One region of the Streptomyces sp. 63XJN7_1_ISO-PGPR-S23-121 genome, then DNA from elsewhere that is predicted to be linked to it. Evidence: riboswitches for the same ligand, from Rfam matches in the RefSeq annotation. Region 1 holds a riboswitch; each other region holds the start of a gene.
The links. Region 1 has a riboswitch for cobalamin ahead of AC0VYN_RS05715 (ribonucleoside-diphosphate reductase subunit alpha). Riboswitches for the same ligand answer to the same signal wherever they lie in the genome.
Positions count from the first base shown of each region.

Region 1 (3,259 bases):
GCCCAGCGCTCCGGCCAGGCCGTCCGCACGTCGTAGTGGTCGGGGTGCAGCACGCCCCGGGCGGTGCGGGTCTTCTCCCAGGCCGGCAGCGGGCCGTTGCGCTCGGCGAGGTCGGCGGACGTCTCGTACGCGGCGAGCATGATCCGCTCGGCGATGCGCGTGGACAGGGCCCTGGCCTCGGCGGAGTCGAAGGGCAGGCGCAGCCGGAAGAAGACGTCCTGCAGGCCCATCGCGCCGAGGCCGACCGGGCGCCAGCGGGCGTTGGAGCGGCCCGCCTGCTCGGTCGGGTAGAAGTTGATGTCGACAACCCGGTCCAGGAAGGTGACCGCGGTGCGGACGGTGGCGTCCAGCCGCTCCCAGTCGATGTCGCCGCCGGTCACGAAGGCGCCGAGGTTGACCGACCCGAGGTTGCAGACCGCCGTCTCCCCGTCGTCCGTGACCTCCAGGATCTCCGTGCAGAGGTTGGAGGAGTGCACGACGTGGCCCGGCTCGGCGGTCTGGTTGGCGGTGCGGTTGGCGGTGTCCTTGAAGGTCATCCAGCCGTTGCCGGTCTGTGCGAGGGTGCGCATCATGCGGCCGTACAGCTCGCGGGCCGGGAGGGTCTTCCTGGCCAGGCCCTTCGCCTCGGCCTCCCGGTAGGCCGCGTCGAACTCCGCGCCCCACAGGTCGGCCAGCTCCGGCACGTCCGAGGGCGAGAACAGCGACCACGGCCCGTCCGCGTCCACCCGGCGCATGAACTCGTCCGGGATCCAGTGCGCGAGGTTCAGGTTGTGCGTGCGCCGGGCGTCCTCGCCGGTGTTGTCCCGCAGCTCCAGGAACTCCTCGATGTCGGCGTGCCAGGTCTCCAGGTAGACCGCCGCCGCGCCCTTGCGCCGGCCGCCCTGGTTCACCGCGGCGACCGAGGCGTCCAGCGTCTTCAGGAACGGGACGATGCCGTTGGAGTGCCCGTTGGTGCCGCGGATCAGTGAACCCCGGGCGCGGACGCGGGAGTAGGCGATGCCGATGCCGCCGGCGTGCTTGGACAGGCGCGCGACCTGGTGGAGGCGGTCGTAGAGGGAGTCCAGCTCGTCCAGGGGGGAGTCGAGGAGGTAGCAGGACGACATCTGGGCGTGCCGGGTGCCGGAGTTGAAGAGGGTGGGGGAGGAGGGCAGGTAGTCCAGGCGGCTCATCAGCCCGTACAGCGCGGCGACCTCGTCCACCGACCGGTCGGTGTCGTCCTCGGCGAGTCCGGCGGCCACGCGCAGCAGGAAGTGCTGGGGCGTCTCGACGACCTTGCGGGTGAGCGGGTGCCGGAGCAGATAGCGGCTGTACAGCGTGCGCAGCCCGAAGTAGCCGAAGCGGTCGTCGGCGGCCGGGTCGGTCAGCGCGTCCAGGCGGGCCGCGTGCAGCCGGACGAACCCGGCCGTGCGGTCGGCGATCAGGCCCTCGCGGTGGCCGGTCGCGACGGACTCGGTGAAGGAGGTGACGCCCTGGGAGGCGGCCTCGGCGCGGATGCCGAGGGTCAGCAGCCGGGCGGCCAGCCGGGAGTAGACCGGGTCCTCCGAGATCAGACCGGCCGCGGCCTCCGTGGCGAGCTCCCGCAGTTCCGCCTCGTCGGCCCGCGCGGACCGGCCGCGCAGTGCGGCGGCGGCGACCCGGCCGGGGTCGGCGTCGGGGAGGTCGGCGGTGAGGCCGGTCAGGGTCCGCAGCAGGGCGGCACCGGGTCCGTCGGGTTCCTCGGTCACGGGGATCGCAGAAGCCGTCGCAGCGGACACTGAGGCCGGGTCGGCTGGCGCGATGGTCACGTGGGGCACTCCCTCGCTCGGCACGGGGCCAGGCGGAGGGCAGGGGGCAGCTCACGAGCGCGCGCGGCGTCGCGTCCACCGGCCCATTCCGCGAGGCCCGGACGTCATGGCACCCGGACCGGGACGGCCGGGCGCACTGTCGGCAGGTCCTCGGACTCGAGCCCGTGGCGCTCACGCGGATACGCGAACACACACGAGTACACCGTTGCGGGACAGTTCCGGATTCACACCGGATTCCCCTGCGGCGACAGCGAGCATGAGCATACATCTTGTGCCGGGTTCCGCGAGCACCCCCAGATGTTGTGCCGCGCCGGTGTCAGAGCGTCAGTTGGTAGGTGAGCAGCGTGATGTCGTCGAGCCCCGGCACGGGGTTCCAGTCCCGCTCGGGCGTGCGGACGAAGCCCAGGCGTTCGTAGAGCCGGTGGGCGGTGCGCATCGTCCGCTGCGTCGACAGCACGACGCGTGCGCAGCCCCCGACGGCCCGGGCGCGGTCGACGCACGACCGCACGAGGGCCTCGCCGACGCCGCGTCCCCGCGCCTCGTGGTGGACGGCGAGCATGCGTATCTCGGCCTCGCCGGGCCGGGCGATGTCGGCCATGGGGCCGCCGGACGGCACGAAGGTCACGCCGCCGAGGATCCGCCCGTCCGCTGCGGCGGCGAGCACCTGGGCCGCCGCGGCCCGCTTGGCGACGTCCCGCAGCTCGCCGAGGTAGGAATCGCTCTCCCCGAAGTCGAGCAGTCCGTCGTCGAGATAGGCGCGGGCGGTGATGTCGCCGAGGGCCCGGTACTCGTCGGGTGACGCCTGTCTGATCACGAAGTCCATGGGCCGAGTGTGCCCCACGGGTACGACGACGGGCCGCCGGATTTCTCCGGCGGCCCGTCGGATCGGGGGATCAGTGCGAGGTGCCCGCGGTGGCCGGGGGCAGCTCCGTCTGGACGCCCGGGTCGCCCGCGTCCGCCGTGTAGTCGCCCGGCCGGGTCTCGTCGACGCCCTCGGGTGCCTTGACGGCCTTCAGGACGAAGGTCAGGACCACGGTGACCAGGACGTTCAGCACGAAGGCGGTGAGGCCGATGTAGCCGATCTCGCCGATGCCCGGGATCTCCTTCGAGGACCCGCCGAAGTGCGCCTGCGTCGGCGAGGCGACCCCGTAGGCGGCGGCCGTGCCGTAGACCATGCCGACCGCCCAGCCGCCGAGCAGGGCCCAGCGGTGGAACCAGCGGGTGAACAGACCGCCCACCAGGGCCGGGAAGGTCTGCAGGATCCAGATGCCGCCGAGCAGCTGGAAGTTGATCGCGACGGTCTTGTCCATGCCGAGGACGAAGATCAGCGCGCCCACCTTCACCAGCAGCGACACCAGCTTGGAGACCTTCGTCTCCTGTTCCGGGGTGGCGTCGGGCTTGATGAAGTCCTTGTAGATGTTGCGGGTGAAGAGGTTCGCGGCCGCGATCGACATGATCGCCGCCGGCACCAGGGC
Region 1 is NZ_CM149653.1:1,223,030-1,226,288, forward strand. It holds gene AC0VYN_RS05715 (ribonucleoside-diphosphate reductase subunit alpha) at 1-1,784, opposite strand, end outside; cobalamin riboswitch at 1,909-2,048, opposite strand; gene AC0VYN_RS05720 (GNAT family N-acetyltransferase) at 2,101-2,607, opposite strand; gene mctP (monocarboxylate uptake permease MctP) at 2,678-3,259, opposite strand, start outside.

Region 2 (3,259 bases), 4.6 Mb from region 1:
TGCAGCATGTCGAGGCCGGGCTCCAGCAGCGACACGTCGCCGCGGAACTTGTTCACGAGGAACCCGGCGACCAGCGCCTGGTCCTCGGGCGACAGCAGGGCCACCGTGCCGAAGAAGGACGCGAAGACGCCCCCGCGGTCGATGTCGCCGACGACCAGGACCGGCAGACCGGCGCCCCGGGCGATCCCCATGTTCACGATGTCGGTCCGGCGCAGGTTGATCTCGGCCGGGCTGCCCGCTCCCTCGCAGATCACCGCGTCGTACGTGTCCCGCAGCCCGGCCAGGCAGTCGAGCACCGTGCCGAGCAGCTGCCGCTGCCGCCCGCCGTGGTAGCCGCGGGCGCTCATCTCCCCGACCGGCTTGCCGAGCAGCACGACCTGGCTGCTCCGCTCGCCGCCCGGCTTGAGCAGCACCGGGTTCATCAGCGCGGTCGGCTCGACGCGGCACGCCTGGGCCTGCATGGCCTGCGCACGCCCGATCTCGGCGCCCTCGCGGGTCACGAAGGAGTTGAGCGACATGTTCTGCGCCTTGAAGGGCGCCACCTTCACGCCCTGCCGCACCAGCCAGCGGCAGATCCCGGCGGTGACGACGCTCTTGCCGGCGTCGGAGGTGGTGCCGGCGACGAGGAGGCCACCGCTCATGACGTACGTCCCTTCCGGCCGGCCCCGCGGACGAGCAGCCGCGCGCCCGCGCACACGCCCAGCGCCAGCCAGCCCACGCGCCGGGACAGCCTCACCGCCCGCTCGATGTCACCGGATCCGGCCCGGACGGCGCGACCCGCCGCCCCGTTGAGGACGGGCCGGTGCTCCACCCGCCCGCCGTACGACAGGGTCCCGCCGAGCCGCACGCCCAGGGCCCCCGCGAAGGACGCCTCCACGGGCCCGGCGTTGGGGCTCGGGTGCTGTGCGGCGTCGGCCCGCCAGGCCCGTACGGCGCCCGCGGGGCTGCCGCCGGCCGCGGTGGTCAGGACGGCGGTCAGGCGGGCGCCCGGCCAGCCCGCGAGGTCGTCGAGCCGGGCCGAGGCCCAGCCGTACCGCCGGTAGCGGGGGGACCGGTGGCCGACCATGGCGTCCAGGGTGTTCACGGCCCGGAAGCCGAGCAGCCCCGGCACTCCGCCGAGCGCGCCCCACACCAGGGCGCCCACGACCGCGTCGGAGGTGTTCTCGGCGACGGACTCCACGACGGCCCGGGCGATCCCGTCGGCGTCCAGCGCCTGCGGGTCCCGTCCGCACAGGTGCGGCAGCCGGGCCCGGGCCCCCTCGACGTCCCCGGCCTCCAGGGCCCGGCCGACGGCGCGGGCCTCCCGGGCCAGCGAGGTCCCGCCCACGACGGCCCAGGTGGCGGCGCCGGTCAGCGCGACGGAGGCGGCGGGGGAGCGGCGGACGGCGCGCTCGGCGGCGGCCCCCAGGGCGACGGCGCCACCGGCGCACACGGCGGTGTGCAGCGCGCCCCAGCCCCGGTGGTCACGCCACAGCACCCGTTCCACGGCGCCGGCGGCACGGCCGAACACGGCGACCGGGTGTCCACGGCGCGGATCGCCGAGGAGGAGGTCGCCGAGGAGGCCGGCGGCGGCGCCGTACGCGAAGACGCGTTCGGCGCGCACGGCTCAGCCGGCCGCGGGAAGGGGAAGCGGAAGTGTGTCGCTGGTGAGCCCGGAACGGCAGCCGCGCATGGCGATATGTCCTCACTCAGGGTGTCCACGCCCTGGTTCGACGAAATCGGCGGTGAGAGTTCCTGGCTCCCGGGGCCGTACCTGCGTACTGCCCCGGTGACAGTGGCGGGACCGCGCCGGACTCGCACCGGCTTCCTCTCCTGCCGCCGTAATGGCTCCGGCAGTCCACCACGGCCCGCGAACACCCGTCAACTCGCTGTTGACCTGCGCCGGGGGAGTGTGCGAGAGCCCACACGCGGGTGGTGTGCGCCGGCGTGTGAAAAGCGCGGGGCGCGGGACGGTGGAGTCCGTCCCGCGCCCCGCACGGTGTGCGCCCTGTGGTCAGGCGACGATCAGATAGATCCCGTACGCCACCGCCGCCGCGCAGGAAGCGAAGCACGCGTAGGCGCCGGTGACCGCGAGCGCCGCGGACCCGCCCCGGGCGGCGGCCCGCTCCTGGCGGGAGAGGCCGACGATGCCGAGGGTGAACAGGGCCACCAGAGCCACGGTGGCCACGAGACTGACCCCGAAGACGGAGCCGAGGGCTGCCCAGTCGATAGACATGGTTCTCTTCCTTCGTACCCGGGACGCGGGCTCAGACGGTGGTGGCGGCCGACGGGGCCTTGGAGTCGGTGCCGGCCTGGGCCGGGAAGGACGCCGCGAGGGCGTCGGACGCGGTGCCCGCGGGCGGCGGGACGACGGCGGCGATCGCCGTGGTCACCACGCCGGCCGGCTCGCGCTCCGGCTCGTCGCCGCCGTTGACGTTGGTGTGGTCGACGACCTCGCGCCGGGAGATCCGCCAGATCGCGAAGCTGGAGGCGACGAGGAAGGCCGCGACGAGCGCCGTGCCCCAGTCGCCGAAGCCGCAGACCCACTCGGCGAGCGCGGCGACCAGGGCCGCGGCCGGCAGGGTGAGGCCCCACGCGACGAACATGCGGGTGGCCGTCGACCAGCGCACCACGCCGCCCTTGCGGCCGAGGCCCGCGCCCATGACCGCGCCGGAGACCGAGTGCGTGGTGGAGAGGGAGAAGCCGAGGTGGGAGGAGGCCAGGATGACCGTGGCGGCGCTGGTCTGGGCGGCGAAGCCCTGCTGCGGCTGGAGGTCGGTCAGGCCCTTGCCCATGGTGCGGATGATGCGCCAGCCGCCGAGGTAGGTGCCGAGCGCGATGGCCAGGCCCGCGGACAGGATGACCCACACGGGCGGGTTCGAGCCGGGGGCGAGGGAGCCGCCCGCGATCAGGGCGAGGGTGATGATGCCCATCGTCTTCTGGGCGTCGTTGGTGCCGTGGGCGAGCGAGACCAGGCCGGCCGAGGCGATCTGCCCGGCGCGGTAGCCCTTCTCCGCGGCCCTGCCGTCGGCCTTGCGGCCGAGCGAGTACGTCAGCCGGGAGGCGAGCATCGCCGCGACACCCGCGACGATCGGGGCGGCGACGGCCGGCAGGAGCACCTTGGTGACGAGGACGTCGCCGTGGACGGCGCCGATGCCCGCCGAGGCGACGGCGGCGCCGATCAGGCCGCCCATGAGGGCGTGCGAGGAACTGGACGGGAGTCCGACCAGCCAGGTCAGCAGGTTCCAGAGGATCGCGCCGACCAACGCGGCGAAGATGA
Region 2 is NZ_CM149653.1:5,803,263-5,806,521, reverse strand. It holds gene AC0VYN_RS25935 (cobyric acid synthase) at 1-641, opposite strand, end outside; gene AC0VYN_RS25930 (cobalamin biosynthesis protein) at 638-1,603, opposite strand; cobalamin riboswitch at 1,710-1,857, opposite strand; gene AC0VYN_RS25925 (hypothetical protein) at 1,994-2,215, opposite strand; gene AC0VYN_RS25920 (inorganic phosphate transporter) at 2,247-3,259, opposite strand, start outside.
Region 2: linked by a shared signal. The riboswitch ahead of AC0VYN_RS25930 (cobalamin biosynthesis protein) and the one ahead of AC0VYN_RS05715 (ribonucleoside-diphosphate reductase subunit alpha) in region 1 are both predicted to bind cobalamin.

Region 3 (3,259 bases), 850 kb from region 1:
CCGCAACCGGGTCAGCCCGGCCCGGTCGTACGTCACGGGCCGCCCGTCGACCGTCAACCGCCCGGCGCCCGGCCGCAGTCCGCCGCTGAGCAGCCGCATCAGCGTCGTCTTGCCGCTGCCGTTGCGGCCCAGCAGCGCGAGCGCGCGCCCCTCGCGCACCTCGAAGTCCAGGCCGGTCAGCACCTGAGGCCCCTCCTCGTACCCGAAGGACACACCTCGCAGGGCGACGAGGGCCGGTTCGGTGGGCTCGTTCACGTCAACGGCCTTTCCAGTACGAAGGTGAGCACGGCCAGCGCCGCCAGCAGCACGACGCTCGCCGCCGTGAACGGCACGGAGACCCGGGCCTCGGGCACCAGGACGCGCAGCGTGCCGTCGTAGCCGCGCCCGGCGAGCCCGGCCTGCAGCCGCGTCGCCCTGTCGAAGGCCCGCACGAACGCCGTGGCGCCGAGCCCGCCGAGCGAACGCCAGGCCGCGGCCCGGGTGGTGTGCCCCAGCCGCGCGGCCTGCGCCTCGCGGATCCGGCGCACGGAGTCCAGCAGCAGGAAACTCATGCGGTAGGTCACCAGCGCCACGTCCACCACCGGCGCGGGCACCCCGGCCCGCACCAGCCGGGGCAGCAGGTCGGACATCGGCGTGGTGAACGCGAACAGCAGCACCCCGAGGGAGGCCGCCGACGTGCGCAGCAGCAGCTCCCCGGCGCGCACCGCGCCGCCGTCCGCCGCGCCCACGAAGCCGCCCGGGCCCCCGACCCGCACCAGCAGCGGCAGGGCACCGGTCACGCAGAACCCCAGCGGCACCCGGTACGCCCGCCACAGCCGCCGCCGGGGCACGCCCGCCGGGCCGAGCAGCACCGCCAGCGCCGCGACCAGGACCAGCGCCGCGCCCGGCCAGGGCGGCAGCGAGATCGCGAGCACGGTCAGACCCAGCCCGAGCACCGCCTTGTCCACCGGGTGCCGGTGGCGCCACCGGCTGCTGTGCGCCGCCGCGTCGATCGGCAGCACTCAGTCCCCTTCGGGCGCGTTCGCGTCCTGCCGGGCGGCCGCCCGCTCCTCGCCCTGCCGCCGGCCCCGGCGCAGACCGAAGTAGTAGGCCAGCACCCCCGCGCCGAGCGCCGCCTGCGCGGCGAACAGCGCGGACTCGATCTCCCCGGACGGCGGCTCGTACAGCGGCGAGAACCACGGCTCGTAGTCCGGCTCGATCTCCGTGATGGCCGTCTCCGCCTCGGCGTCGGCCCCGGTGAACGGCTTCTCCTTGTGGTCGCCGAGACCGAGCGCCAGCGGCAGCACCGCCAGCGCGGCCACGGCGAGCAGCAGCAGGAGGTTGATCTTCGTGTTGCGGTTCATCGGACGACGGCCTCCTCACGCTCGCCGGCCTTCGCCGGCAGCACGCGCAGACGGGTCAGCTCTCCCTTGCTGGACTGCACCAGAAGCCGCATCACGACCACCGTGAGCAGGCCCTCGCTCACCGCGAGCGGGACCTGTGTGACGGCGAAGATGGATCCGAACTTGCCGAGCGCGCCCAGGAACCCGCTGGCCGGGTCGGGGAAGGCCAGCGCGAGCTGCACGCTGGTGACGCAGTAGGTGGACAGGTCGGCGACGAACGCCGCGCAGAACACCGTGACCATCAGCGGCGCCCCGTACCGGCGCAGCAGGCGGTAGGTGCCGTAGCCCGCCCAGGGGCCGGCGATCGCCATCGAGAAGGCGTTGGCGCCGAGCGTGGTCAGCCCGCCGTGGGCGAGCAGCAGTGCCTGGAAGAGCAGGGTGATCGTGCCCAGGACCGCCATGACGGGCGGCCGGAACAGGACGGCGCCCAGACCGGTCCCGGTGGGGTGCGAACAACTCCCGGTGACGGAGGGCAGTTTCAGGGCCGACAGCACGAACGTGAAGGCTCCGGACGCCCCGAGCAGCAGCGTGCTCTCGGGATGCTCCCTGACCTCACGGGTGAGTGACCGTACTCCGTGGACGACGAACGGCGCGGACGCGACACTCCAGGCGATCGCGTGCGCCGGAGGCAGAAAGCCCTCGGCTATGTGCATGGCTCAGCAGACCCTCTCCAGCACCTCGTGGATGGACGACGCGCCTTGGCCGGTCTCCTGGCTGACGGGTACCACCGCCCGAACTCCGCCTTCCCGGGTCACAAGGACCCAGTGGCTGCCCGCGAGGGCCGGAGCCGGACTTCCCGATCACAGTGGCGAGGGCCGCACCGGTACTTCACCGGATTTCCCGTTCACCAAGGCGTGGCGACAGTAGTGCGCCCACGAGGGTGGTGACAAGCGGGCCTCCCGGCGGCCGGCCCCGGGGGCCGCGGGGACTTCCGCGCCGGCACCGCGTCGTACGGGGCCGCGCGCCCTCGCCCGGCGTGGCGAAGATCTCAGCCCGAGGTGCCCTTGCCGTCGGGGGCGCCGCCGTCGGTGTCCCGGACCACCCGGGAACGCAGCTGCTGGCCCAGCGCCGTCCCCGCGGCGGTGAGGAAGACGAAGCTGTAGACGATCTGCAGGATCGTCACGAGCCGCGCCGTCTGGCCCCGCGGGGTGATGTCCCCGTATCCGACCGTGGCCAGGGTGACGACGGTGAAGTACAGGGAGTCGACCCGGGTGTGCAGCCCGTCGAACGCACCGGGCTGCTTGGCCAGGAGGTAGTAGGCCGCGGCGAAGACGTGCACCGACAGCAGGATCAGCAGGGAGATGGCCACGCCGGGGTGGGTGTCCGTGCGGCCGGTGAGGACGTGGCGGATCTGCCGCAGCAGCAGTACGGCCACGGCCGCCAGGCCCAGAGCGAACAACAGCCAGCTCAGGACCGGATGACGGGGGCCCAGCCGGTCGAGGGGCAGCAGGAAGTAGGCGGCGACCAGGGCCACGACCGCACCGGCCCTCGTCACCCAGGGACGCGCCGAACGCCAGGAGGCACCGGCCCCGGTCCGGTGCGCCCGCCCGCCGCCCCCGCGTCCGGTCACCGCTCCGGCCCCGGCCGGGGACGCGACTGCGTCCCCGCCCCCGCCGGAGGCCCGGGCTCCGGCGGGCTCCGGCGGACCGCCTGGGCGACGACGAAGGCGACCACCGACGAAATGACGATCAGCGGCATCTGCTCGTGCGCGTCCGCGCCCATCAGCAGTACCGCGAGCACCGAACTGGCCAGTGGCAGCCCCGTCACCGCGGCCATGGCGGCGGGCATGCCGAGGGCGAGGGCCGGGGTCACGCCGAAGCCGGGCAGACCGGAGCAGGCCATGGCCGTGGCCGCGCCCAGCAGCAGGGAGGGGAAGA
Region 3 is NZ_CM149653.1:2,075,272-2,078,530, forward strand. It holds gene AC0VYN_RS09300 (energy-coupling factor ABC transporter ATP-binding protein) at 1-255, opposite strand, end outside; gene cbiQ (cobalt ECF transporter T component CbiQ) at 252-1,001, opposite strand; gene AC0VYN_RS09310 (energy-coupling factor ABC transporter substrate-binding protein) at 1,002-1,343, opposite strand; gene AC0VYN_RS09315 (energy-coupling factor ABC transporter permease) at 1,340-2,035, opposite strand; cobalamin riboswitch at 2,066-2,249, opposite strand; gene AC0VYN_RS09320 (potassium channel family protein) at 2,371-2,877, opposite strand; gene AC0VYN_RS09325 (chloride channel protein) at 2,949-3,259, opposite strand, start outside.
Region 3: linked by a shared signal. The riboswitch ahead of AC0VYN_RS09315 (energy-coupling factor ABC transporter permease) and the one ahead of AC0VYN_RS05715 (ribonucleoside-diphosphate reductase subunit alpha) in region 1 are both predicted to bind cobalamin.